3 regions of the Serratia grimesii genome follow, and region 2 is predicted to be linked to each of the others. Evidence: predicted binding sites of a transcription regulator. Region 2 holds the regulator's gene; each other region holds the start of a gene.

Region 1 (5,420 bases), 1.0 Mb from region 2:
CTGTGCCAGCGTTCGTCGACCCAGGCTTCGGCCCACGCATGAGTAGCGACATGGCTAGAATCTTCGCTGTAGAGATAGCCACTGACATAGCGTGCCGGAATATTCAGGCTGCGGCAGCAGGCCAGAAACACATGGGTGTGATCCTGGCAAACACCGGTACCGGTCGCGAAGGCTTGGGCAGCACTGTCGGTGACGCTGGTGGAACCTGGGCCGTAAGGCATTTTCAGCAACAGTTCGCTCATCAGGTGTTCCAGCCCGTCGAGCACCGCGTGTGGTTGGTAATAGCGTAGGGCAAAGGCCTGTATCGCACTGTCGGGCTGGGTCAACGGGCTGTGGCGCAGAAAGACCAACGGTGACAGATGCCCCATGACCTGATCTTCTGCCCCGTCTTCAATCTCCACCACGCCATGGGCCTGAATGGTAATCGCCTGATGCGGATGGTCCAGCGTCAGTACATGCAGCACGTTGCCGAAGGCGTCAGTGGTGCATACCGCATCTTCCGGTAGCGTCAGTTGCCAGGAAATGATGCGTTGATGCTCTGAGTCCTGTGGCGTCAGGCGCAGATACTGGGTGCTACGCTGTACCTGTTGGGCGTAGGTATAATGGGTATTGTGCTCAATGTTCAGTTTCATTGTGCCTCCAGATAAGTGTGATGGACGCTCTCCGCGATACCGCCAATTTGCCCAAGAAACGCTTCTAACCAGTCGTTCAGCCCAACCTCATTCAGGTCTTTCATGCTGCTGAAACGCAGTTCGGCGTGCAGTGTATGTGCCAGCCGGCGTGGCTGATTTGAACGGTTACCGCCAATTTGCTCCAGCTGCTGCACCATATCGCCGACGCAGGCCAGCAGGGAGCGCGGGATTTCATTACGCAAGATCATCAGTTCGGCAATGGTGTCCCGGCTGAGCTGCTGCTTGTAGATGCTGTGATAGGCTTCGCGTGCGCTGACTGCCCGCAGCAGTGTGTCCATGCGGTAATACTCACGTACCGGGTCGCCGTCGCTGTCCATCAAGGTATTCTTGACACCCAGCAGGCGTGCGGTGCTGTCGGCCCGTTCCAGCAGGGTACCGAGGCGGATAAAGCACATGGCATCGCTGCGCAGTAGGGTGCCAAACATGGCACCGCGAAACAGGTGTGAGCGTTCTTTCACCCAATCGAAAAAGGCATCTGCGCCCACCGAACCGATGCCCTGACGGCGGATCAGCTTCATCTCGATCCAGGTCGCGTTAATGCACTCCCAAACCTCGGAAGACAGGCTGCCGCGCACCGCATGGGCATTGTTCCACCCCATTTGCAGACAGCTGTAAATGCTACTGTGATTGCGGCTGTCGAGTGCAAAAAAACTCACCAGATTGGCCATGGTCAGGTCGGGATAGGCGGCGGCATACAACTGCCCGGTACTGGTCAGATTGAGTGGCACCTGCAAATCCTGATCTTCGCTGTCGCGGATCGGCATCATCGACAGCTTATTAGTGACATCGAGCACCCGGGCAATGCTTTCTGCCCGCTCCAGATAACGGGCCATCCAATAGAGTTCACTGGCAGTTCGGCTCAGCATACGTCGTCCTCCAACACCCAGGTATCCTTGGTTCCCCCGCCTTGCGACGAGTTGACCACCAGCGAACCTTGCGCCAGCGCCACACGTGTCAGGCCACCTGGCACCAGTCGAATTTCGGCACCGCTGAGGGCAAATGGCCGCAGATCGATATGTCGTGGGGCCAGGCCTTCGTTGACGAAAGTCGGACAGGTCGACAGCGCAAGTGTATTTTGCGCAATGTAGTTATGGGGTTTGGCTAACAGCAAGGTGCGGAAATGGGCGATTTCGTCTTTGGTCGCTGCCGGGCCGATCAACATGCCGTAGCCACCGGCCCCGTGGACTTCTTTCACCACCATCTGATCCAGATTTGCCAGCACATACGACAGCTCATTCTTGTGGCGACATTGCCAGGTCGGCACATTGTTGAGGATCGGCTCTTCTTGCAGATAGAAACGCACCATGTCAGGCACATACGGATAGATTGATTTATCGTCGGCCACGCCGGTACCAATGGCGTTTGCCAGTACCACGTTGCCGGTGCGGTAAACCGACAGCAGCCCCGGAACACCGAGCATTGAGTCAGGGCGGAACGCCAGTGGATCGAGGAAAGCGTCATCCACCCGGCGGTAAATGACATCCACCTTGCATGGTCCGGCGGTGGTACGCATAAACACGGCACCGTCTTTGACGAACAGATCAGCGCTTTCAACCAGCTCAACCCCCATCTGCTGTGCCAGGAAACTGTGTTCGAAATAGGCGCTGTTAAAGCGGCCCGGTGTCAGTACCACGACCGTGGGATCGTTAATCGGCGAGCTTTCACGCAGGGTTTGCAGCAGGTGCGATGGATAGCGCTCCACCGGTGCAATACGTTGCTGGGCGAACAGTTCGGGGTACAGGCGCATCATCATCTTGCGGTTTTCCAGCATGTAGGAAACGCCGGAAGGGGTACGCAGGTTATCTTCCAGCACGTAATACTGGCCATCGCCGTTGCGCACCATATCCACGCCAACGATGTGCGCGTAAATATTGCGGTGCAGATCGACGCCTTGCATACAGGGCTGATATTGATCATTAGCCAGCACCTGTTCTGCCGGAATGATCCCGGCTTTCAGAATGTGTTGTTGGTGGTAAATGTCGTGAAGAAAGGCGTTTAACGCCTGGACGCGTTGGCGAATACCGCGATCGAGCATCGCCCATTCGCTGGCGGGTATGATACGTGGCACGCTATCAAACGGGATCAATCGTTCGGCACCATCATCCTCACCATAGACATTAAAGGTAATCCCCACTCGGTGAAACAGCAGTGCAGCTTCTTCCCTTTTGCGCTGAATGGCCTTTTGATCGGCCTGTTGCAGCCAGTGCCAGTAAGCTTCGTAGTGACCCCGGTGTTTACCCTCAGCCAGAAGCATCTCATCAAAAAACGGTGAAGCGGACAGATCGATATTTAGCATCATCACCTCGTCGACATTGCAGGCTGTAAACGGATCCAGCATAAAATGTGCCAAGGTGATAAAGGGGCGAAAATGGCGCGAAACCACGGTTTTTCGCCGATAAAGAGCACACTTTAGGTGCAGTCAAAGAAGAGGTTGCCTTAAAACAGGGCGAAACTACGGTAAGTGTGGGCCAGAGTGATCGTTAGTGGCGCGCCATTAGAGGGACATGCTGTAACTGGAATAAATAAAAACGGCCAGCCGAGGGCTGACCGTTGGTCGCGTGCGTGGTCGTGGAATTAACGACGAACGGCGATGGCTTCGATTTCGATTTTCACGTCTTTTGGCAGACGCGCGACTTCGACGCAAGAACGGGCCGGGAACGGCGCGCTGTGCTCGGTAAAGAAGCTTTCGTAAGCGGCGTTAACGGTGGCGAAATCGTTCAGGTCTTTCACGAATACCGTGGTTTTCACGATATCGGCGACTTTCAGGCCGGCAGCTTCAACGATTGCTTTAACGTTTTCCAGTGACTGGCGTGCCTGAGCGGCGACGTCGTCGGCAACGGCGCCGGTTTTAGGATCAACCGGGATCTGACCGGAAGTGATGATCATGCTGCCCAGATCAACGCCCTGCACGTAAGGACCAATGGCTGCCGGGGCGAGTTCAGTGCTAATGTTACGTGACATTTTTTCTCCTAATTTACCCTTCGTCTTTCAAACCGCAGCGTTGTTGACTGCGTGTGCTCACCCCAGTCACTGACTTAAGTCAGCTCCTGGGAATTCCCACACTTGCCGCCTAGCTGCGGCTCGAAATCCATTGGGTAATAAACGTGGGTATTTTCTTCAGTGACTCATTATAGGGAGTGGCGAGCAGATTAACAGCGCCGTTCCCGGTCAATAGGCATATTTCAGTCTGCCTGTAACACCACCTGATGTTCGAACTCTTTCTCGCAGTAGCGGCACTTCAGATGTACGTCACCGTCGCGGGATTTTACGCTAAAGCTGGACGACACCGGTTCGCTGCGGCTGATGCAGTTGCTGTTCGGGCAGGTCAGCACGCCGTCGATATGATCCGGCAGGCTGAGGGTCAGTTTACGCACCACTTCGTAATTATCGATGCGGTTGACCGTGGCTTTGGGCGCATACATCGCCAACTGGTTAGCCTGTTGTTCCGTCAGGAATGTGTTCTCGATTTTGATCAGGTCTTTGCGGCCCAGCTCATTGGAGGGCAGGTTCAGGCCGATAGTGATGCGCTGATCGGTGGCAGTCAATTTGAACAGCGTCAACAGCTTAAAACCTATCTGTGCCGGAATGTGGTCAATCACCGTACCGCATTTGATCGCTTCAACCTGCAGTTTATTATCGTGAGTCATGACGGTTCCCCCTTAAAGAGCCAAATCTGCGTTTAATACCAGTGCCAACAGTGCCTGACGGGCGAAAATACCGTTACCTGCTTGCTGGAAATAGTAGGCGTACGGTGTTTTATCCACGTCGGTGGTAATCTCGTCAATGCGTGGCAGTGGGTGCAAGACTTTGAGATTGGTGCGTGCATCCGCCAGATCCGCTGCACGCAGGACGAACTGCGCCTTCACGTTAGCGTATTCGGAAGGATCCAGACGTTCTTTCTGCACCCGGGTCATGTAGAGAATATCCAATTCAGGAACCACTTCTTCAATGCTGCTGTGCAAGCTGTATTGGATGCCTTTCTCTTCCAGCATTTTCAGGATATAGGTCGGCATGGCCAACGCGTCCGGGGCGATGAAGAAGAAGCGGTTGCCTTCAAATTTAGCCAGCGCCTGTGCCAGCGAGTGCACGGTACGTCCGTATTTCAGGTCGCCCACCATAGCAATGTTGATATTGTTCAGGCGGCCCTGGGTTTCTTGAATGGTAAACAGATCGAGCAGTGTTTGGGTCGGATGCTGGTTGGCGCCGTCACCGGCGTTGAGCACCGGAATACCCCCGGAGAATTCGGTTGCCAGTCGTGCAGCACCTTCCTGTGGGTGGCGCATCACGATGGCGTCGACGTAGGTACCAATCACCGAGATGGTATCAGCCAAGGTTTCGCCTTTCTTGCCGAGTGAGGTGTTGCTGCCGTCGGCAAAACCAACCACTGAAGCTCCCAGGCGGTGCATCGCGGTTTCAAATGACAGGCGGGTACGGGTTGATGCTTCAAAGAAGCAACTGGCAATGACCTTGTGCTTTAGCAGTTCAGGCTGTGGATTGGCTTTCAGGCTGGCAGCGGTGCGTAGCACCAGTTCCAGATCCTCGCGGCTGAGATCGTTAATAGAGATGATATTTTTGTGATACAGCGGGTTGGCCATTTTTCACTCTCCTCGATGCATGCCCGTGGCGCGGGAATGCCCGTTATCTTTCGAACCACAGCGGCGTTGGCTTCTCGTTTTTACCCCAATCACTTAGTTGATTAAGCTCCTGGGATACCATCGGTTGCTGCCT
Region 2 (12,820 bases):
AACCCGGAGACCATGATGATCAACAGTGACTGTACGCCAACGCTGTGCATCTGTTTGAGCAGCAGCGGCCACTGTTTGCGTGGTTCAGGCCGCCCGACCAGCGCGCCCCACAGCATCAACCCGGCACGCCCAAAGCTGGCGCTGGTGTTGATGCCACGGCGTCCTAACGACGCTAACGCCTGTAATAACATCAGCTTATTTACTCCCTAAACCTAACAGCTCGGCCTGATAGTCACCGGCCGGATAACGGAAAGGTACTGGCCCATCGGCAATACCATCCAGGAACTGGCGCACGCGCGCATCAGGATTGTTCTGTAATTCTTGCGCCGTGCCTTCGGCTATCACCCGATGATCAGCAACAATGTACGCATAATCGGCGATGCTCAGTACTTCTGGCACATCGTGTGAAACCACGATGCAGGTGATACCCAATGCGTGATTCAGCTCATCGATCAGCTTGACCAATACACCCATGGTGATCGGATCCTGGCCGACAAACGGCTCATCGAACATGATCATTTCCGGGTCGAGCGCGATAGCCCTCGCCAGCGCGGCACGCCGCGCCATACCGCCGGACAATTCATTGGGCATCAGGTCAGCCGCACCACGCAACCCAACAGCTTCCAGCTTCATCATCACCGTGCTGCGCAGGAGCGGCTCCGGCAAACGACTATGTTCACGCAGCGGGTAAGCTACGTTTTCAAACACTGTCAGATCGGTGAACAGCGCCCCCGACTGGAACAACATGCTCATTTTCTTGCGCGCATCATACAGTTGATGACGGGACAACGCGGGAATGTTGTCGCCATCGAACCAGATCTCGCCACAGTCCGGCGTCAACTGACCGCCGATCAGACGCAAAAGCGTCGTTTTGCCAATACCGGACGGCCCCATGATCGCCGTCACCTTGCCACGGGGAACCGTCAGGTTGATATCTTCAAATATCAGTCGATCGCCGCGCGAGAAACTCATATCGCGAACTTCGACCAGATTCTCTGCCTTCTGGTGCATGTTAATGGATCCTTTACGTACGGCTCATTTTTGCTAAATCTACCCGTGATGTTAAAGCAACGGGCGCAATGCGTCTTATCTTTACAAAAACTTACCGGCATTTCGTTACCAATGGTGCGCCAAGGCACAGCCTATTTTACTTTTACGCGTCACCCGGTCAAAATTGGCACCATAACGAAAAAAAACGAAAGTGTTCATATATTAGCCGGGAAAACCCGTTGCTGCGGCTTTAGTCTGCACAACGGAGGGCAAAGCAAGATAGCCGAATTACGGCTTTTAACCAACGAACCGGGATAATACCCAACAAAGGACCCTGCATGTTTCTCGCGATAGCGTTATTAATCGTTGGTTTATTTTTACTGGTGTATGGCGCAGACCGCTTAGTTTACGGTGCTGCGGTAATTTCTCGTTCACTTGGCGTACCACCGCTGATTATCGGCATGACCATCGTCGGTATCGGCACGTCATTACCGGAACTGTTCGTATCTACGACAGCAGCGCTGAACGGGCAAATAGATATGGCTGTAGGGAACGTATTAGGTTCCAACATTACAAATATTCTATTGATCCTGGGCGTTGCTGCGCTGATACATCCTTTGGCGGCGCGTTCCGAAGTTTTACGGCGCGAACTGCCGCTGATGTTGGCGGTCACAGTATTGTGTGGCTTCGTCTTGATGGATGGCACCTTGAGCCGGCTGGATGGCGTGGTGCTGTTGGCTGCCGCCGCCGTCTTTATTTTGTTGATGCTAAAAATTGCCCGGCTGGCGCAGCGTGAAGGCAATGACAGCCTGACCGTGGAACAAATGGCCGAACTGCCGCAGGACAGCAGCAATACTGTCGCGGTGCTGTGGCTGGTGTTGGCGTTTATCATTCTGCCACTGTCTTCCAGAATGGTGGTCGATAACGCCACGGTGATTGCGCACTATTTCGGTATGAGTGAACTGGTTGTCGGTTTGACCATTATCGCTATTGGAACCAGCCTGCCTGAACTGGCCACCTCAATCGCCGGGGCACTAAAGGGTGAGGATGATATGGCAATTGGTAATATCATCGGTTCCAATATTTTCAACACAGTAATCGTGCTGGGGGTTCCCGCCCTGCTGTCTCCGGGCAGCGTCGATGCCGCCGCCTTCCATCGCGATTACTGGGTGATGTTGGCAGTCAGCATTGTGCTCAGTGCCCTGTGCATTGGGCGGAAACATCGCATCGGCCATCTGGCGGGCGCTCTGTTATTATGTGGTTTTATTGCGTATCTTGCGGTGCTGTTCTTTAACCCTTTCCATTTATTTGGCTATACCCTATAGCCGTTGAAAGATTCGAAGACGGCAAAAGAACGACTAACCGGCCACAGCCGATTTGAACAGCGCTTGCGCTGATCCGCTGGTTGAGCCGAAGAACAAGGCTCATCATCTCTGGGAACTTAGCCCGCTAAGTGCCCAGGGTAAGAAAAAGCAGCCAACACCCCTGTATCTTAAAGAGAAAGGGGATAACCGACGGGAATGAGTATGTCGAACATTCAGTTGCAACCGGGCTTTGATTTTCAGCAGGCAGGTAAAGAAGTGCTGCAGATTGAACGTGACGGGCTGGCTCAGCTCGATCAATACATCAATGCAGACTTTACCCGCGCCTGCGAGTTGATTGCCGGTTGCAGTGGCAAAGTGGTCGTGATGGGCATGGGTAAATCCGGGCATATCGGCTGCAAAATTGCTGCGACCTTTGCCAGCACAGGCACGCCTGCGTTCTTTGTTCATCCTGCCGAAGCCAGCCACGGCGACCTCGGAATGGTCACTACGCAAGATATCGTGCTCGCCATATCAAACTCGGGTGAGTCTAACGAAATCCAGGCGCTGATCCCGGTATTGAAGCGCCAGCAAATCCCATTGATCTGCATGACCAACAATCCGGACAGCTCGATGGGCAAAGCGGCCGATATTCACTTGTGCATCAAGGTGCCACAGGAAGCCTGTCCGCTTGGCCTGGCCCCGACCACCAGCACCACTGCCACTCTGGTGATGGGTGATGCCTTGGCCGTCGCACTGCTGAAAGCGCGGGGGTTCACGCCAGAAGATTTTGCCCTTTCGCACCCAGGCGGCGCTCTGGGTCGCCGATTGTTGCTACGTGTATGCGACATTATGCACAGTGGTGATGAAATCCCCCATGTCAGTGCCGACGCTTCTTTACGCGACGCATTACTGGAGATCACCCGTAAAAATCTGGGTATGACAGTCATCTGTGACGATCTTATGAAGATCGCCGGTATCTTCACCGATGGTGACCTGCGCCGAATATTTGATATGGGCATTAACCTCAACGAAGCCAAGATCGTCGATGTCATGACACAGGGCGGCATACGAGTACGCCCGAACCTGTTGGCCGTCGACGCGTTGAACCTGATGCAGCAACGTCATATCACCGCCGTGCTGGTTGCCGATGGCGACCAATTGCTGGGTGTGGTACATATGCATGACATGCTGCGCGCCGGCGTCGTTTAATTATGGAAGAGAACTCAATGAGTCTGGTTGAAACCTGCTACGGGCCTGTAGAACAAGACGTCATGGCGCGTGCCGGGAAAATCCGCCTGCTGATTTGTGATGTCGATGGCGTGCTGTCAGACGGCCTGATTTTTATGGGCAACAATGGCGAAGAGTTAAAGGCGTTCAACGTCCGTGACGGTTACGGCATCCGCTGCCTGAAAACCTCAGATATCGACGTGGCGATCATCACCGGCCGCTCCGCCAAGCTACTGGAGGACCGAGCTAACACCCTCGGTATCACTCACCTTTATCAGGGGCAATCCGATAAGCTTTTGGCCTTCCGTGAACTGTTGGATACACTGTCGCTCACGGCAGATCAGGTGGCCTATATTGGCGACGATCTGATCGACTGGCCGGTGATGGCGCAAGTGGGCCTGGCCGTTGCAGTCGCAGATGCACATCCGTTGCTGCTACCACGCGCCCATTACGTTACCCGCATTGCCGGCGGCCGGGGCGCGGTGCGCGAGCTGTGTGACATTATTCTTTTGGCTCAGAACAAGCTGGAGGACGCCAAAGGGCTGTCGATATGAGTAAAACCAAACTTTGGATCACCCTCTTGCTGGCGGTGATCGCATTGGCGCTGATTGGCTGGAACATGGCTGACTTCAATAATGACTCGGTCCCAGGGCCGGTCAACAGCCAGGACCCAACTTACCAGAGCCAGCACACGGTCACCATAGTGTACAATCCGACCGGCAAGCTGAGTTACAAGCTGGTGGCGGAAGACGTGAAGTACTATGAGGCCGACGAATTAAGCTGGTTTACCCAGCCAGTGATGACGCTGTTTGATGAAAACGCGGTGGCCACCTGGTCAGTTCGCGCCGATCGCGCCAAACTGACTAAAGACCGGATGCTGTATCTTTACGGCCATGTCGAGGTGAACAGCCTGACCACCACCTCACAGCTGGAAAAAATTAAAACAGACAATGCTCAGGTGAACCTGGTGACCCAAGATGTGGCTTCGGATGACGAAGTGACACTCTACGGGACGAACTTCACCTCTAACGGCATGAAAATGCGTGGGAACCTGCGGGCCAAAACCGCTGAGCTGATTGATAAGGTTAAGACCAACTATGAAATTCAGAACCAACAAACGAAGCCGTAATCTGTTGATCGGCAGCTTGATTTTGGCCGCCAGTGCACCCGCTTGGGCGCTGAAGTCCGACTCCAGTCAACCAGTGAGCATTGACTCACTGAAACAGTCTCTGGACATGCAGAGCAACGTCAGCACCTTTACCGATAACGTGGTGATCAAGCAAGGCACTATCGATATCAAAGCCGACAAGGTCGTGGTGACCAGGCCGGGCGGCGACCAGAACAAAACCTATATTGAAGCCTTTGGTAACCCAGTTACTTTTTACCAGATGCAAGACAGCGGCAAGCCGGTTAAAGGCCATGCCCAAAAGGTCCGTTACGATGTCGCATCGCAGTTAGTGACCCTGACCGGGAATGCCTATCTGGAACAGCTCGACAGCAACGTAAAAGGCGATCGCATCACCTACCTGGTGCAACAGCAGCAAATGCAGGCGTTTAGCGATAAAGGCAAACGCGTGACTACGGTTCTGGTACCGTCGCAGTTGCAAGACAAAAACGGGCAAAAGAAGAGTAACTAATCACTTATGGCTACACTCATCGCAGAAAACTTGGCGAAAGCCTACAAGGGCCGCAAAGTTGTTGAAGACGTCAGTCTGAACGTGAAATCCGGCGAAATCGTCGGCCTTTTGGGGCCAAACGGCGCCGGTAAGACCACCACCTTCTACATGGTGGTCGGTATCGTCCAGCGTGACGCCGGGCGTATCGTGATTGACGAAGAAGATATCAGCCTGTTGCCACTTCATGCGCGCGCACGTCGTGGTATCGGCTATCTGCCGCAAGAAGCGTCAATCTTCCGCCGCCTGAGCGTGTATGACAACCTGATGGCCGTTCTGGAGATCCGTGACGATCTCAGTAGTGAACAGCGAGCAGACCGTGCGGTAGAGCTGATGGAAGAGTTCCATATCTCCCATCTACGCGACAACCTGGGCCAGGCGCTGTCCGGTGGCGAACGCCGCCGCGTGGAGATCGCCCGAGCACTGGCGGCCAACCCGAAATTCATCCTGCTGGATGAACCGTTCGCCGGGGTCGACCCCATTTCCGTTATCGACATTAAAAAAATTATCGAGCACTTGCGTGACAGCGGCCTGGGCGTGCTGATCACCGACCACAACGTGCGCGAAACGCTGGACGTATGTGAACGCGCCTATATCGTCAGCCAGGGCAAACTGATTGCTCACGGCACGCCGGATGCTATTCTGGCCGATGAGCAGGTGAAACGCGTTTATCTGGGCGAAGAATTCCGCCTCTGAGTTCCAGCACGTCCTGATGGGCGACGCTTAACGGAAGTAGACAGAAGATTATGAAGCAAGGTTTGCAACTCAGGTTTAGTCAACAATTGGCTATGACCCCCCAACTCCAGCAGGCGATTCGCCTGTTGCAGTTGTCCACGCTTGAGCTCCAGCAGGAGATACAGCTGGCGTTAGAGAGCAACCCATTGCTTGAACAGACCGACCTGCACGAAGAAATCGATACCAAAGAAACCATCGAAACCGAAGGTTTGGACACCCGCGAAGCGCTGGAACAGAAAGACATGCCAGAAGAGCTGCCGCTGGACGCCACTTGGGACGAAATCTACACGGCGGGCACCCCCTCTGGCACCCGCACTGATTACAGTGATGATGAGCTGCCGGTTTATCAGGGTGAAACCACCCAGACCCTGCAAGACTATCTGATGTGGCAGGTAGATCTCACACCGTTTTCCGATACGGATGCCGCCATCGCCACCTCAATCGTCGACGCTGTCGATGACACCGGTTATCTCACCGTGCCACTGGAAGACATTCTGGAGAGCATCGGTGACGAAAATGTGACAATGGACGAAGTCGAAGCCGTGTTGAAACGCGTACAGCGTTTTGATCCGGTTGGCGTTGCCGCGCGCGATCTGCGCGACTGCTTGTTGGTTCAGCTTTCCCAATATGCCGAAGACACGCCATATCTGGCTGAAGCACGCCTGATCATCAGTGAACATCTGGACTTGCTGGCGAACCACGACTTTCGCAGCCTGATGCGATCAACGCGCTCAAAAGAAGATACACTGAAAGAAGCGATGCAGTTGATCCAGTCACTCGATCCACGTCCGGGCCAGTCGATCAATACCGGCGAGTCTGAGTATGTGATCCCAGACGTGCTGGTACGCAAGGTGCAAGATGTTTGGACGGTTGAGCTCAACAGCGACAGTATTCCACGGCTGAAGATCAACCAGCAATATGCCGCAATGGGCAACAGCGCGCGTAACGACAGTGACGGTCAGTACATCCGCAGCAATCTGCAGGAAGCCAAATGGCTGATCAAAAGTCTGGAAAGCCGAAACGACACCTTACTGAAAGTCTCACGCTGCATTGTCGAGCAGCAGCAGGCCTTCTTTGAGCAAGGTGCAGAATTTATGAAGCCCATGGTACTGGCAGATATCGCACAGGCCGTGGAGATGCATGAATCGACAATCTCACGTGTGACTACGCAGAAGTTTTTGCACAGTCCGCGCGGCATTTTCGAATTGAAATATTTCTTCTCAAGCCATGTGAATACCGACAGCGGGGGCGAAGCTTCCTCTACGGCGATCCGGGCAGTCGTGAAGAAAATGATCGCGGCGGAAAACCCCGCCAAACCGCTCAGCGACAGCAAGCTGGCCACCCTGCTCTCCGACCAGGGGATCATCGTGGCGCGGCGTACCGTCGCCAAGTACCGAGAGTCTTTGTCCATCCCGCCGTCCAACCAACGTAAACAGTTGGTTTGACCTCTATTGAGAAGGAAGACACTATGCAGCTCAACATTACCGGACACCACATCGAAATCACCGAACCATTGCGTGAGTTCGTGAACACTAAGTTCGCCAAACTCGAACAGTATTTTGACCGCATAAATCAGGTGTATGTCGTTCTTAGTGTGGAAAAAGTGCAACAGATCGCGGAAGCGACGGTGCACGTGAATGGAGGCGAGTTGCACGCCACCTCGGAAGACGAGAACATGTATGCTGCAATTGATACCCTGATCGACAAACTGGCACGTCAATTGAACAAACATAAAGACAAACTGAAGCAACACTGACATTCTGGGCCGTTTCCGTCAGCGGATTCGGCTCAAACGTATATTCGGCCATCGGCGCGTTACCTGTCTTTGTATGGGTACCGCGCCGATAAGCCAACAGGCGAAAAATCACCTCACAAGCCTGCTTGCTGGTGTGATTTTAAGTGAAGATGAGATGAACAACGAAACAATGCAATTAAGCTCGGTCTTAAACATCGAGTGCACCAGAAGCGCCGTCCATTGCACTAGCAAGAAACGCGCTTTGGAAATTATCAGCGAACTGGCCGCCAAGCAGCTAAACCTGTCACCACAGGTGGTGTTTGACGCGGTTCTCACCCGCGAGCGTATGGGCAGCACCGGTATCGGCAACGGTATCGCCATTCCCCATGGCAAACTGGAAGAGGACACATTGCGGGCTGTTGGCGTGTTTATCCGTCTCGACCAACCTATCGCCTTTGATGCCATTGATAATCAGCCGGTCGATCTGCTGTTTGCCTTACTGGTACCGGCCGACCAATGTAAAACCCATTTGCATACCCTGTCTCTGGTCGCGAAGCGCCTGGCCGACAAAACCGTATGCCGTCGCCTGCGCGCCGCGCAAAGTGACGAAGAGCTTTACCAAATCATCACCGAGTAACGCCCGGCTGGCGTGACTTCCAGCCCGGATAACGATACTGTTTAGCCATGATGGATTCCGGTTCAGGCCGGAATAATAAAGTTTCTAACGGTGGCGATAGACGCCACTGAGATGCCAGGGGAGTTTCCACATGGTGCTGATGATTGTCAGCGGCCGTTCCGGTTCAGGGAAATCCGTCGCCTTACGGGCGTTGGAAGACATGGGTTTTTACTGCGTTGATAACCTGCCCGTGGTACTGCTGCCGCAGCTTGCCAATACGCTGGCGGAACGCAACAGCTCCGCGGCGGTAAGCATCGACGTACGTAACATGCCGGAATCGCCGGAAGTGTTTGAATATGCGATGACTCAACTGCCGGACAGCTTCTCACCGCAGTTGCTGTTCCTCGACGCCGATCGCAATACGCTGATTCGCCGCTACAGTGATACACGCCGTCTGCATCCGCTCTCCAGCAAGAACCTGTCACTGGAAAGCGCTATCGATGAAGAAAGTGATCTGCTCGAACCATTGCGTTCCAGAGCCGACCTGATCATCGACACCTCAGAAATGTCAGTGCATGAGCTGGCTGAAATGCTGCGTACCCGCCTGTTGGGCAAACGCGAGCGCGAGCTGACCATGGTGTTTGAATCCTTCGGCTTTAAACACGGTATCCCAATCGACGCCGATTACGTGTTCGACGTACGCTTCTTGCCGAACCCACACTGGGATCCCAAACTGCGCCCAATGACCGGTCTGGATAAGCCCGTCGCTTCATTCCTCGATCGCCACACTGAAGTGCACAACTTCATCTACCAGACTCGCAGTTATCTGGAGCAGTGGCTACCGATGCTGGAAACCAACAATCGTAGCTACCTGACGGTTGCCATTGGCTGTACCGGCGGTAAGCACCGTTCGGTGTATGTGGCAGAGCAGTTGGCCGACTACTTCCGCTCACGCGGCAAGAACGTGCAATCACGCCATCGTACGTTGGAAAAACGCAAACAATGACGGTCAAGCAAACAGTTGAAATCAAAAATAAACTTGGCATGCATGCGCGCCCAGCGATGAAGCTGTTCGAGTTGGTGCAGAGTTTTGACGCCGAGGTTATGCTGCGTAACGACAGCGGCACAGAAGCCGAGGCCAGCAGCGTGATTGCGCTGCTGATGTTGGACTCTGCACAAGGCCGTCACATCGAAGTTGAAGCCACCGGCCCGGATGAAGTTAAAGCGCTGGCTGCCGTGATTGAGTTGATTAATTCCGGCTTTGACGAAGACTAAAAGACAAGGTGCGCCACCTGCTGCGCACCTGCTTCAAAACATATCACTCCTGCCGCTAGATCCGACTCAAACAGTCTAACGCCACTGCCTTAAAACTATCAAAATTGTCACTGCCCAGCAGACGACTCATCGATCGTTCACGCACGAAGGTAACGAACAGATCATAGATCGCCATCGCTTCTTCATAGTCACTTTTGCTGATTGCCAGCAAGAAGATCACGTGAGCAATCTCGCCGTCGCCCCAGACGACGCCCTGTGGCGCCAGCAACGTCACCACCACGGTTTTTTTCGCCAGCAAGCCTAGTGAGTGCGGCAGGGCAATGCCTTCGCCCAACATCGTGGAAACAATGGTTTCGCGCTCCACTACCGACGGATAAAAATCATCGCCGACATAGCCTTCACGCTCAAGCTGGCTACAGACTTTCTGGAACAATTGCGCCTGGGTCAGCGGTTCGTTCACCACCATGAAGTGATCAGCATCGAAGAACTTTTCCAACATGTAAGGTTTGGTTCGATCCACCAGGACCAACTTGCCGAGCTGCTCGAGCTGATATTCAGTCGGGAACGGTGACATCACAACAACAGGCTTGTTCTTTTCGCTGACCCGCGCGTTAGAAATAACAAAATCTTCGTCAATGTGGTTGAGCACCTCGTAATCACGTAGCGAAACGATCCGCGTCATTACCAGTTGCGGGTACTTACGTGCGATCTGTGCCTGGATCATCCGCACCGTCGAGTTGCCGGTGTCACATACCAACATCACCTGCGGGTGCCGCTCATAGCCAATGTTGTAATGCCGTTCCAGACCAACCCCAATGTGCAGCACCAGGTACCCAATCTCGTTCTCGCTCAGGGTATAAGGCGTGTATTTCCCCCAGCTAGACACTGCTGCCAATGTCACATCATAGGCCATCGGGTAATGCTGCTTGATATTCGCCAGCAGTGGATTGGGGATATTAATCTGGTATTTCACCCGGGTAATCATGGTCTTGATATGGGTGAGCAGATCGGCTCGCAGCTGTGTGTCGCCCTGCAGATTGTAGTTATAGTGCGCGTTGATGTACGACAGAATGTAATCCACCAGCGCTTCTTCATCGTCAGCATTGATCTCCGTCGGCTGCACCTCTTGAACCCGGCGCGCAGCAATATTCACCCGCAAGTAGGCCTCTTCCGCCATTGATATATCTTTCCCGCTGGCTTTACGCAGCTCACTTGCCAACCAGGTAGAGACCTTGCGCACAGCATCATCACCATCCTCAACGTCAAAGTCCGGCAACGGATAACCGTCGGTAATGCGTCGCAGCGCCACTGCACAGTAGAAAATTAGATACTGCTCACCTTCGTCCGTCAGACGAATGGCATATTGCGACAGCAACGGATGCAGTAAACCGGCAAAGGTCGTCACCTGCGGTTGCCGCAGGATCTCATTGTTGAGCAGTGGATTTTCGGCATCGGCCAAATGCAACTGGAATAACAGATCGGTCAGACAGGCGCGGATCGCCATCTCCGAACCGAACAACTTCATGCCATAGCGCGGTTTGGTTTCAATGGTTAACTGGTAGTGCGCCAGGCGCTCTCTCACCTCAGCCATGTCGTTTTGCAGCGTACCGCGGCTGACAAACCATTCATCGGCTAAATCTTCAAGCTTTAGAGAAAAAGCTGAGGTCAAAAAACGAATCAGCAGATAGTGCACCCGCTCCTGTGCACTGCGTGGAGTCGCATGCTTTTTGCGTTCTTGATGCTGTAAGGCGCTGAACAGTACGGCGTCATCTATCTGTAAGTGATAGCCCGCACCACGGTTATGCACAAAGTGGGCTCCATATTTTTCCAGAATGTCGTTCAGTGCAGTGATATCGGCACGCACGGTCCGGGTGGACACAGCGAAACGCTTCGCCAACTCGTCTTGTGGCAAAGTCTCAGACTGTAAAGCATCAAACAGATAGGCCAAACGCGGGTAGGGAAATCGCACCATTCTCTTTCCGTCAATTAAAGTGCCCGCCTGAGGAGTCAGACGGGCAGCGGGTTACTTCGCGAGCGGCAAGAACACCATTTGCGATGGGCTGCCTACCGGCGTATAGCCTTCAACAAAGCTGAGCTTGCCACTGGCTTTATCTACACTGAAGCGGGTAACGTTATCGCTGCGTTGGTTCATCGCATACAGATAGTGACCGTCCGGGCTCAGCGTCAATGACCGTGGGTAATCACCACGCGTCCAGATTTCAGCCACCGCGTGCAGCTCGCCGTCAGGGCCAACACTGAACTGTCCAATGCTGTTGTGCAGCCGGTTAGCAACATACAGATTTTTGCCGTCTTCGCTCAGGGCCAGGCCTGCAGCAAAGTTAGTGCCCTTATAATCAGCGGGCAGTGAAGACACAACATGCTGCTGTTTCAGAGTACCTTTTTGGTTATCAAAACGGTAGCTGGTCAGCGTCGAGGCTTCTTCATTCACCAACAGCAACGTTTTGCCGTCCGGGTGGAACACAAAGTGACGTGGACCTGCGCCGGCAGACGATGCCGCGATCCACTGTGGATCATTCGGCGTCAGTTGACCGCTGGCATCATCAAAGCGCCATTGATAGATACGATCCAGCCCCAGATCGGTTGAAAACACATACTTACCGCTCGGATCGCTGGCGATCATATGTGCATGCGGACCATTGTGGTCGCTGATCGCAAAACTGCCTTCCACCGCGCCTTCCGGCTTGCCGGTACCGGCTGGCCCTTGCTGTTGCTGCACTGAGCTGGCGTTACCCAGCTTGCCATCACTCTCAATCGGGAATACCGCCACGGTACCGCTGACGTAGTTCGCTACCAGGAGATGGCGGCCGTTAGGCGTCGGAGAAAGATATACCGGCCCCGCGCCTTGGGAATCGACCTGATTAAGCTGCGTCAGCCCACCATCAACCGGGTTGATATGGTAAGCAATAATGCCGCCGTGTTTAGTGCCATTAAAGTCCGCCACTTCACTGGCGACATACAGCGTCTGGCCTTTGGCATCTACGGTAAGCTGTGCTGGATTACTCTGTTTACTGACCAGCGTTCTGGCGCTCAACACACCGCTGGCCGAATCAACCTGCACGCGGTAAACGCCTTCACCGTTGGGATTGTAAGTACCGATATAAGCAAAATGAGATGACGTAGATTTCATTGCATCCTCAGCATGCAGCACCGGGCTGGCCATCGCCAGTAGCGCCAGGGTTAACGCGGTGCGTAGGGGTGGAGACTGCCAGTTTCGCATAGTTATCCTTATGATAGATAGCGGCGC
Region 3 (5,420 bases), 2.0 Mb from region 2:
GTCAATCACGTAACTGTCGGTGGTAAACGCCAGTCGATCGCCCTGCTGCGTTAACTCTGCCAAATTTAACCGCGCCTGATCTTCACGCTGGTCCAATAGTGGATTGGCAAAGGCAGGTAAGAAAAGCGTATCCAGTAACTGTTGCATCGCCACACCGCCACTGCCGTGCGCCATAGTAATCACGTTATTCATGCGGGGATTTCCTCTGTTTCACGGCGGTATTGGTACCAGGCGGCACAGGCGCCTTCTGAAGACACCATCAGGGCACCAAAAGCATTTTGCGGCGTACAACCGCGGCCAAATAACGGGCAATCACGTGGTTTACAGCGTCCCGTGAGCACGTCACCACAACGGGCAAGAGGATCGTCCGCGACCTGACGATGTTGTGGCCGAAAGCGGCGTTCCGCATCAAAGTCGCTATAGGCCGGTGTTAAGGCAATACCGGAGTCGGCAATGGTCCCAAGGCCGCGCCATTCGCTGCCGCCTCCCAGCACAAATACCTCGCTCATGGCGTGCTGAGCCAGCAGGTTTCCCTGTTCCGGCACCACGCGGCGATATTGATTTTCGGTCCGACTCTGCTGCCCAATGAACTGTTCAACCAGCATCATCACCCCCTGCAAGATATCCAGCGGTTCAAAGCCGGTCACCACCAAAGGCTTACCGTATTGCCGACTGATAAAACCGTAAGGCTCGGTCCCTATCACCATGCTGACATGGCCGGGAGCCAGAAAACCGTCGATGCGCACATCTGGCTGTTGCAACAAACTGCGCAGCGTCGGGATCAAACTAATGTGTTGGCAAAACACACTAAAGTTCTTCAGCCCTTCCTGCCGTGCCTGCTGCAATGTGATCGCCGTAACCGGCATGGTGGTTTCAAAACCAAGGGCAAAGAACACCACGTGCCGTTGCGGGTTTTGCCGTGCCAGTGTCAGAGCGTCCAGTGGAGAGTAAACCACCCGCACATCGGCACCGCGCTCACGGGCCTGCAATAAAGATCCCTGTTTTCCCGGTACCCGCAGCGCGTCGCCAAAGGTGCAAAATATCACTTCCGGGTGCGCGGCAATCTCGCAGCAGGCGTCTATGCGCCCCATCGGCAACACACATACCGGACAACCCGGTCCGTGAATAAACTCAATGTGCGACGGCAGCAGTTTATCCAGGCCAAAACGGAAAATGGCATGAGTATGCCCCCCGCACACCTCCATGATTTGTAGCGGTCGCTCAGCGGTAAACGGCAACTGGGCGGCACGGTGTCGGATATGCTGCAACAGGGCTTTTACCCGGTGTGGATCGCGGAATTCGTCAACGTAGTGCATGTTGACCTTCCCCCGTTAAAAACAGCGCCACGTCCTGTTCGACTTCCCCCATCGCTTGCAGTGCCGCCAACATCTCTTCGGCTTCGTGCTGATCGAGGCGGCTCATTGCGAAGCCCACATGGATCAGCACCCAACAGCCGATCATGGCTTCTCTCGGTTCATCGTCTTTGCGAACTAACGCAATATTCACTTCACGCTGTACGCCACAAACGTCGGCCCAGGCATGCTGACGGTGGTTTTCATCCAACGCCACGATCTGCCCAGGAATGCCTATACACATAACTGTTTCTCCAGCCAGGTCAGCCAGTGATCCATGCCTTCACCGCTGGTCGCTGAAAGGGTAATCACTTCAATGGTGGGGTTCACCTGGCGGGCATTGTCGATGCAGGCCGCCAAATCGAAGTTCAGATACGGCAGCAGGTCGATTTTGTTCAGCAGCATCAGCCGTGCGGCGGCAAACATGTGTGGATACTTGAGTGGCTTGTCTTCCCCTTCGGTAACCGACAGCACCGCCACCTTATGGCGTTCACCCAAATCAAAACTGGCCGGACAAACCAAATTGCCGACGTTCTCGATAAACAACAGACTATTGGGTTTTAATTCCAGGCGCTGGGCGGCCTCATGCACCATTTGGGCATCCAGATGACAGCCTTTACCGGTATTGACCTGGATCGCCGGCACGCCCGTGGCGCGAATACGTTCAGCATCGTTGGTGGTTTGCTGGTCGCCTTCCACCACCGCGCACGGGTGCTGACCACGCAACCGCAGCAGCGTTTCTGTCAACAGCGTTGTTTTGCCGGAACCGGGGCTGGATACCAGGTTCAGCGCCAGAATATGTTGTTCAGCGAAATACTGACGATTGCGTTCTGCCAGGCGATCATTTTTATCCAACACCCGGGTTTCAATGTCCAGCATACGGCGCTGACTGATACCTGGCGCATGGGTACCGGCCAGCCCCAAACCATAATGCAAATCGCCTTGCCTGTTCCGTTGCGGACGGAATGGCACTTTTACTTCTCCTTCAATCGTCAATTCACCCTGGGCACAACCGCAGGTACTGCACATATTCATTCCCCTCTGTTATTCAATTTCCAGGCGTTTTATTTGCAAGCCATCGTCGGCCTGTACCCGCAGATTTCGTCCGCTACAGTGCGGGCAGACCAAAACCTGCGGTATCAGCAACTGGACATCTCTCTGGCAGTCATGGCACCAACACTGCGCTTTCAGTTCCACCAGATGCAGTTCGCAGCCTTCGGCCAGGGTGTCACGACACACCATGTCGAAACAAAAGCGCAAAGACTCCGCTTCCACGCAGGAAAATGCGCCAATTTCAAACCACACTGCTGTAATACGCTGGGCACGATGCTGGCGAGCCTGTTGCTGCATTATTTCCATCGCATGTTGGCACAAGGTTATTTCGTGCATCTGGTCTCCACCAAAGGTGATAAAACGCGTTGTATTAATAACACTGCAAATATGATGCCAAGCCGAAATTGACATATTTGTCGAGCGTCATGTCGTCGACAGTAATTACATCAGTCGCCGACGGGCTGGCTACGCATTTAATTTATCGCCAACGGTTGAAATAAAAGGGATTAGTGAGGAATTAGAATGTTTGGCACACTTTATGCTTTAACTCGTTGACCAGGAGCTATTTCGACAATGATCATCAATTTTGAGTGAGGACAATGAGTACAATCAGTGAAGTAACCAGCCAGGCCGATTATATCGCCAGCAAAAGCAACCGTCTGATGGCACAGTGGCAGACCTACCACAGCACGTTAATCAAAGCAGTTACCACCACCAAAAAGAAGATTAATCATCAGTTTACTTATGGGCAGGAAGACGACTTGCGCTTTGTTTTGTTCAACCACTTTATTGTCAGCATTCAATTAAGCGAGGGGTTCTACAGTCGCGATATTTGCTACCGCATTAATTTGGCGACGGCACACGAACCGGAAAATTTTGCCCCTTTTGCACATGCCACACTGGATGAAAGCGGCAATGTCGACGGGAAAATAAACAACCGTGATACGCAGGCAGTATTTGAACATTATCTGGATAAGATAGCCGTTATTTACCAATGCTTGTTTGACTCTCTTCATGATGGCAATGCCATTTATGACGCACTGAAGAAAATAACCTTACCCGTCTGACTGTCGGCGTTAATCACTGACAGAAAACTGTCGAAACGTCATTTTTTACTGACGATTTCGTCATAAATGACGAAGCAAGGAGTGTGCATGAACCGCTTTATTATTGCGGACCCTAAATTGTGTATTGGCTGCAATACCTGCATGGCAAGTTGTTCTGCGGAACACCGGCAATATGGATTGCAGGCATTACCCCGCTTGCAGGTAATACGCAACGCCCGCGACTCTGCACCGGCAATGTGCCACCAGTGTGAAGACGCCCCCTGTGCACAGGTATGTCCGGTCAATGCTATCCGCCACCAAGATGACGCCATCGTACTGAACGAAAGCCTGTGCATCAGTTGCAAGCTGTGCGGCATTGCCTGTCCGTTCGGCGCCATTGGTTTCGGGGGCAGTACTCCGCTGGCGATCCCTGCGGACTGCAACACCCCGCTGGCATTGCCCGCGCCCAAAGCAGCGCGCCCGATCAGCCCCTTCCTGGATTGCGTACCCGGTGTCCGTGCCGTGGCGGTGAAGTGCGATCTCTGCGACTTCAGTGCCGATGGCCCCGCGTGTATCCGTACCTGTCCTACCCAGGCCATCCGTCTGGTGACTGATCATGACGTACGTAATGCAAGCGAGCAAAAAAGACGTAACGCCATGCAGGCGCTCAGTGCCGAGTTACCGTTCGTTGCCGCCCCTGAATCCCGCAAGGAGCCGAATTAATGATGTATACCATTACGCCCGATCCACTGTTGCTTCTGACATTGGCATTGGCGGGGTACTTGCTCTGCGCCCTGTTGAGCTGGCTAATCTCTCCTTGGCCACGTGTTAGCCAGCTACTGAGTGGCGGCAGCTTGTTGTGTGCTATAGCCACATTGCTGGCGGCCTTATCTATGCTGTTTACGCCGCTGCATAGCGCCCGCTTACCCTGGCTGAATTATGCCGTGGAAATCAGTGGCCCTAACGCACTGTTACTACTGGTGATTGCCCTCAGCGGTATCTGCACCGCGCTGTATCACGTAGGCTGCATATTGAGCTTAAACGCGCGCGTTCGCGGGCGAATTGGTGGTCTGACCAACCTGATGCTGTCGGCGTTAAGTGCCGCGGTGATGGCTGATAATGCATTGGCGCTGCTGTTACTGTTGGAGCTGGCCGCGTTGTGCGGCTATTTCCTGATAGTCCATGCCCCAGGAGCCAAAAGCCTGCGTGCCGGGCATAACCAGTTCTTACTGATGCGCTTGGGTACCTTGTTACTGGTTATCGCTTTCGCCCTGATTTATACCCATAGCCACAGTTTGGCCTTCAGCGTGATCCGCGCTACGCCATTGCCGGACGCACTGCGTAATGGCGTGTTTTTGTTGGCACTCACCGGGTTCGGCATCTTTGCCGGGGTGATGCCATTACATGCCTGGGTTCCTCAATCTCACAGTAGCTCACCGGCCTCCGCCGCCATGTTGTTTTCCAGTGCACTGATGAAAGTCGGCCTGCTGGGAATTATGAAAATAGGTATGGATCTGTTGGGCACACCGCCACTTTGGTGGGGCTTACTGGTGTTGCTGTTAGCCGCTGGGACCGCGTTTTTCGGCGGGCTGTATGCGCTGATGGAGCACGACCTGCGCCGCTTGCTGGCTTATCACACGCTGGAGAACATTGGCATCATCCTGTTGGGTATCGGTGGTGCGATGGTCGGCATGGCGCTACAAATGCCGCTATTGACCGCATTCGCCCTGATCGGCGGTCTGTTCCACTTGTTGAATCATAGCCTGTTCAAAAGCGCACTGCTTCTGGCGGCGGGTGCCATTGAGCAACAAACCGGCCTGAAAGACATGGAAAAAATGGGGGGACTCGCGCGGCTGATGCCCTGGACCGCGGTTGCCCTGTTGATTGGTCTGGTGTCGATGGCTGCACTGCCTCCTTTAAATGGGTTCGCCAGTGAATGGCTAATCTATCAGGGACTCTTCCGTTTCAG

The links. The regulator sigma-54, encoded in region 2, starts transcription at its own class of promoters, with help from an activator protein. The targets are predictions, from matches to a motif close to GTTGGCACANNTTTCGCTNT.
Region 1: SGBXF1_RS02415 (circularly permuted type 2 ATP-grasp protein) is a predicted target of sigma-54. The motif match lies at 3,024-3,043, and genes of this name have one in related genera.
Region 3: hycA (formate hydrogenlyase regulator HycA) is a predicted target of sigma-54. The motif match lies at 2,931-2,950, and genes of this name have one in related genera.

Annotation. Positions count from the first base shown of each region.
Region 1 is NZ_LT883155.1:517,228-522,647, forward strand. It holds gene SGBXF1_RS02405 (transglutaminase family protein) at 1-632, opposite strand, end outside; gene SGBXF1_RS02410 (alpha-E domain-containing protein) at 629-1,558, opposite strand; gene SGBXF1_RS02415 (circularly permuted type 2 ATP-grasp protein) at 1,552-2,988, opposite strand; gene ridA (2-iminobutanoate/2-iminopropanoate deaminase) at 3,267-3,653, opposite strand; gene pyrI (aspartate carbamoyltransferase regulatory subunit) at 3,875-4,339, opposite strand; gene pyrB (aspartate carbamoyltransferase) at 4,352-5,287, opposite strand.
Region 2 is NZ_LT883155.1:4,569,964-4,582,783, forward strand. It holds gene mlaE (lipid asymmetry maintenance ABC transporter permease subunit MlaE) at 1-191, opposite strand, end outside; gene mlaF (phospholipid ABC transporter ATP-binding protein MlaF) at 196-1,011, opposite strand; gene SGBXF1_RS21340 (calcium/sodium antiporter) at 1,329-2,315, shown strand; gene kdsD (arabinose-5-phosphate isomerase KdsD) at 2,517-3,503, shown strand; gene kdsC (3-deoxy-manno-octulosonate-8-phosphatase KdsC) at 3,521-4,075, shown strand; gene lptC (LPS export ABC transporter periplasmic protein LptC) at 4,072-4,650, shown strand; gene lptA (lipopolysaccharide ABC transporter substrate-binding protein LptA) at 4,619-5,158, shown strand; gene lptB (LPS export ABC transporter ATP-binding protein) at 5,165-5,890, shown strand; gene rpoN (RNA polymerase factor sigma-54) at 5,941-7,374, shown strand; gene hpf (ribosome hibernation promoting factor) at 7,398-7,685, shown strand; gene ptsN (PTS IIA-like nitrogen regulatory protein PtsN) at 7,840-8,301, shown strand; gene rapZ (RNase adapter RapZ) at 8,432-9,286, shown strand; gene npr (PTS phosphocarrier protein NPr) at 9,283-9,555, shown strand; gene SGBXF1_RS21395 (BglG family transcription antiterminator) at 9,611-11,527, opposite strand; gene SGBXF1_RS21400 (lactonase family protein) at 11,579-12,793, opposite strand.
Region 3 is NZ_LT883155.1:2,579,879-2,585,298, reverse strand. It holds gene hypE (hydrogenase expression/formation protein HypE) at 1-192, opposite strand, end outside; gene hypD (hydrogenase formation protein HypD) at 189-1,316, opposite strand; gene SGBXF1_RS12205 (HypC/HybG/HupF family hydrogenase formation chaperone) at 1,303-1,596, opposite strand; gene hypB (hydrogenase nickel incorporation protein HypB) at 1,587-2,381, opposite strand; gene hypA (hydrogenase maturation nickel metallochaperone HypA) at 2,397-2,741, opposite strand; gene hycA (formate hydrogenlyase regulator HycA) at 3,005-3,472, shown strand; gene SGBXF1_RS12185 (4Fe-4S dicluster domain-containing protein) at 3,560-4,174, shown strand; gene SGBXF1_RS12180 (proton-conducting transporter transmembrane domain-containing protein) at 4,174-5,420, shown strand, end outside.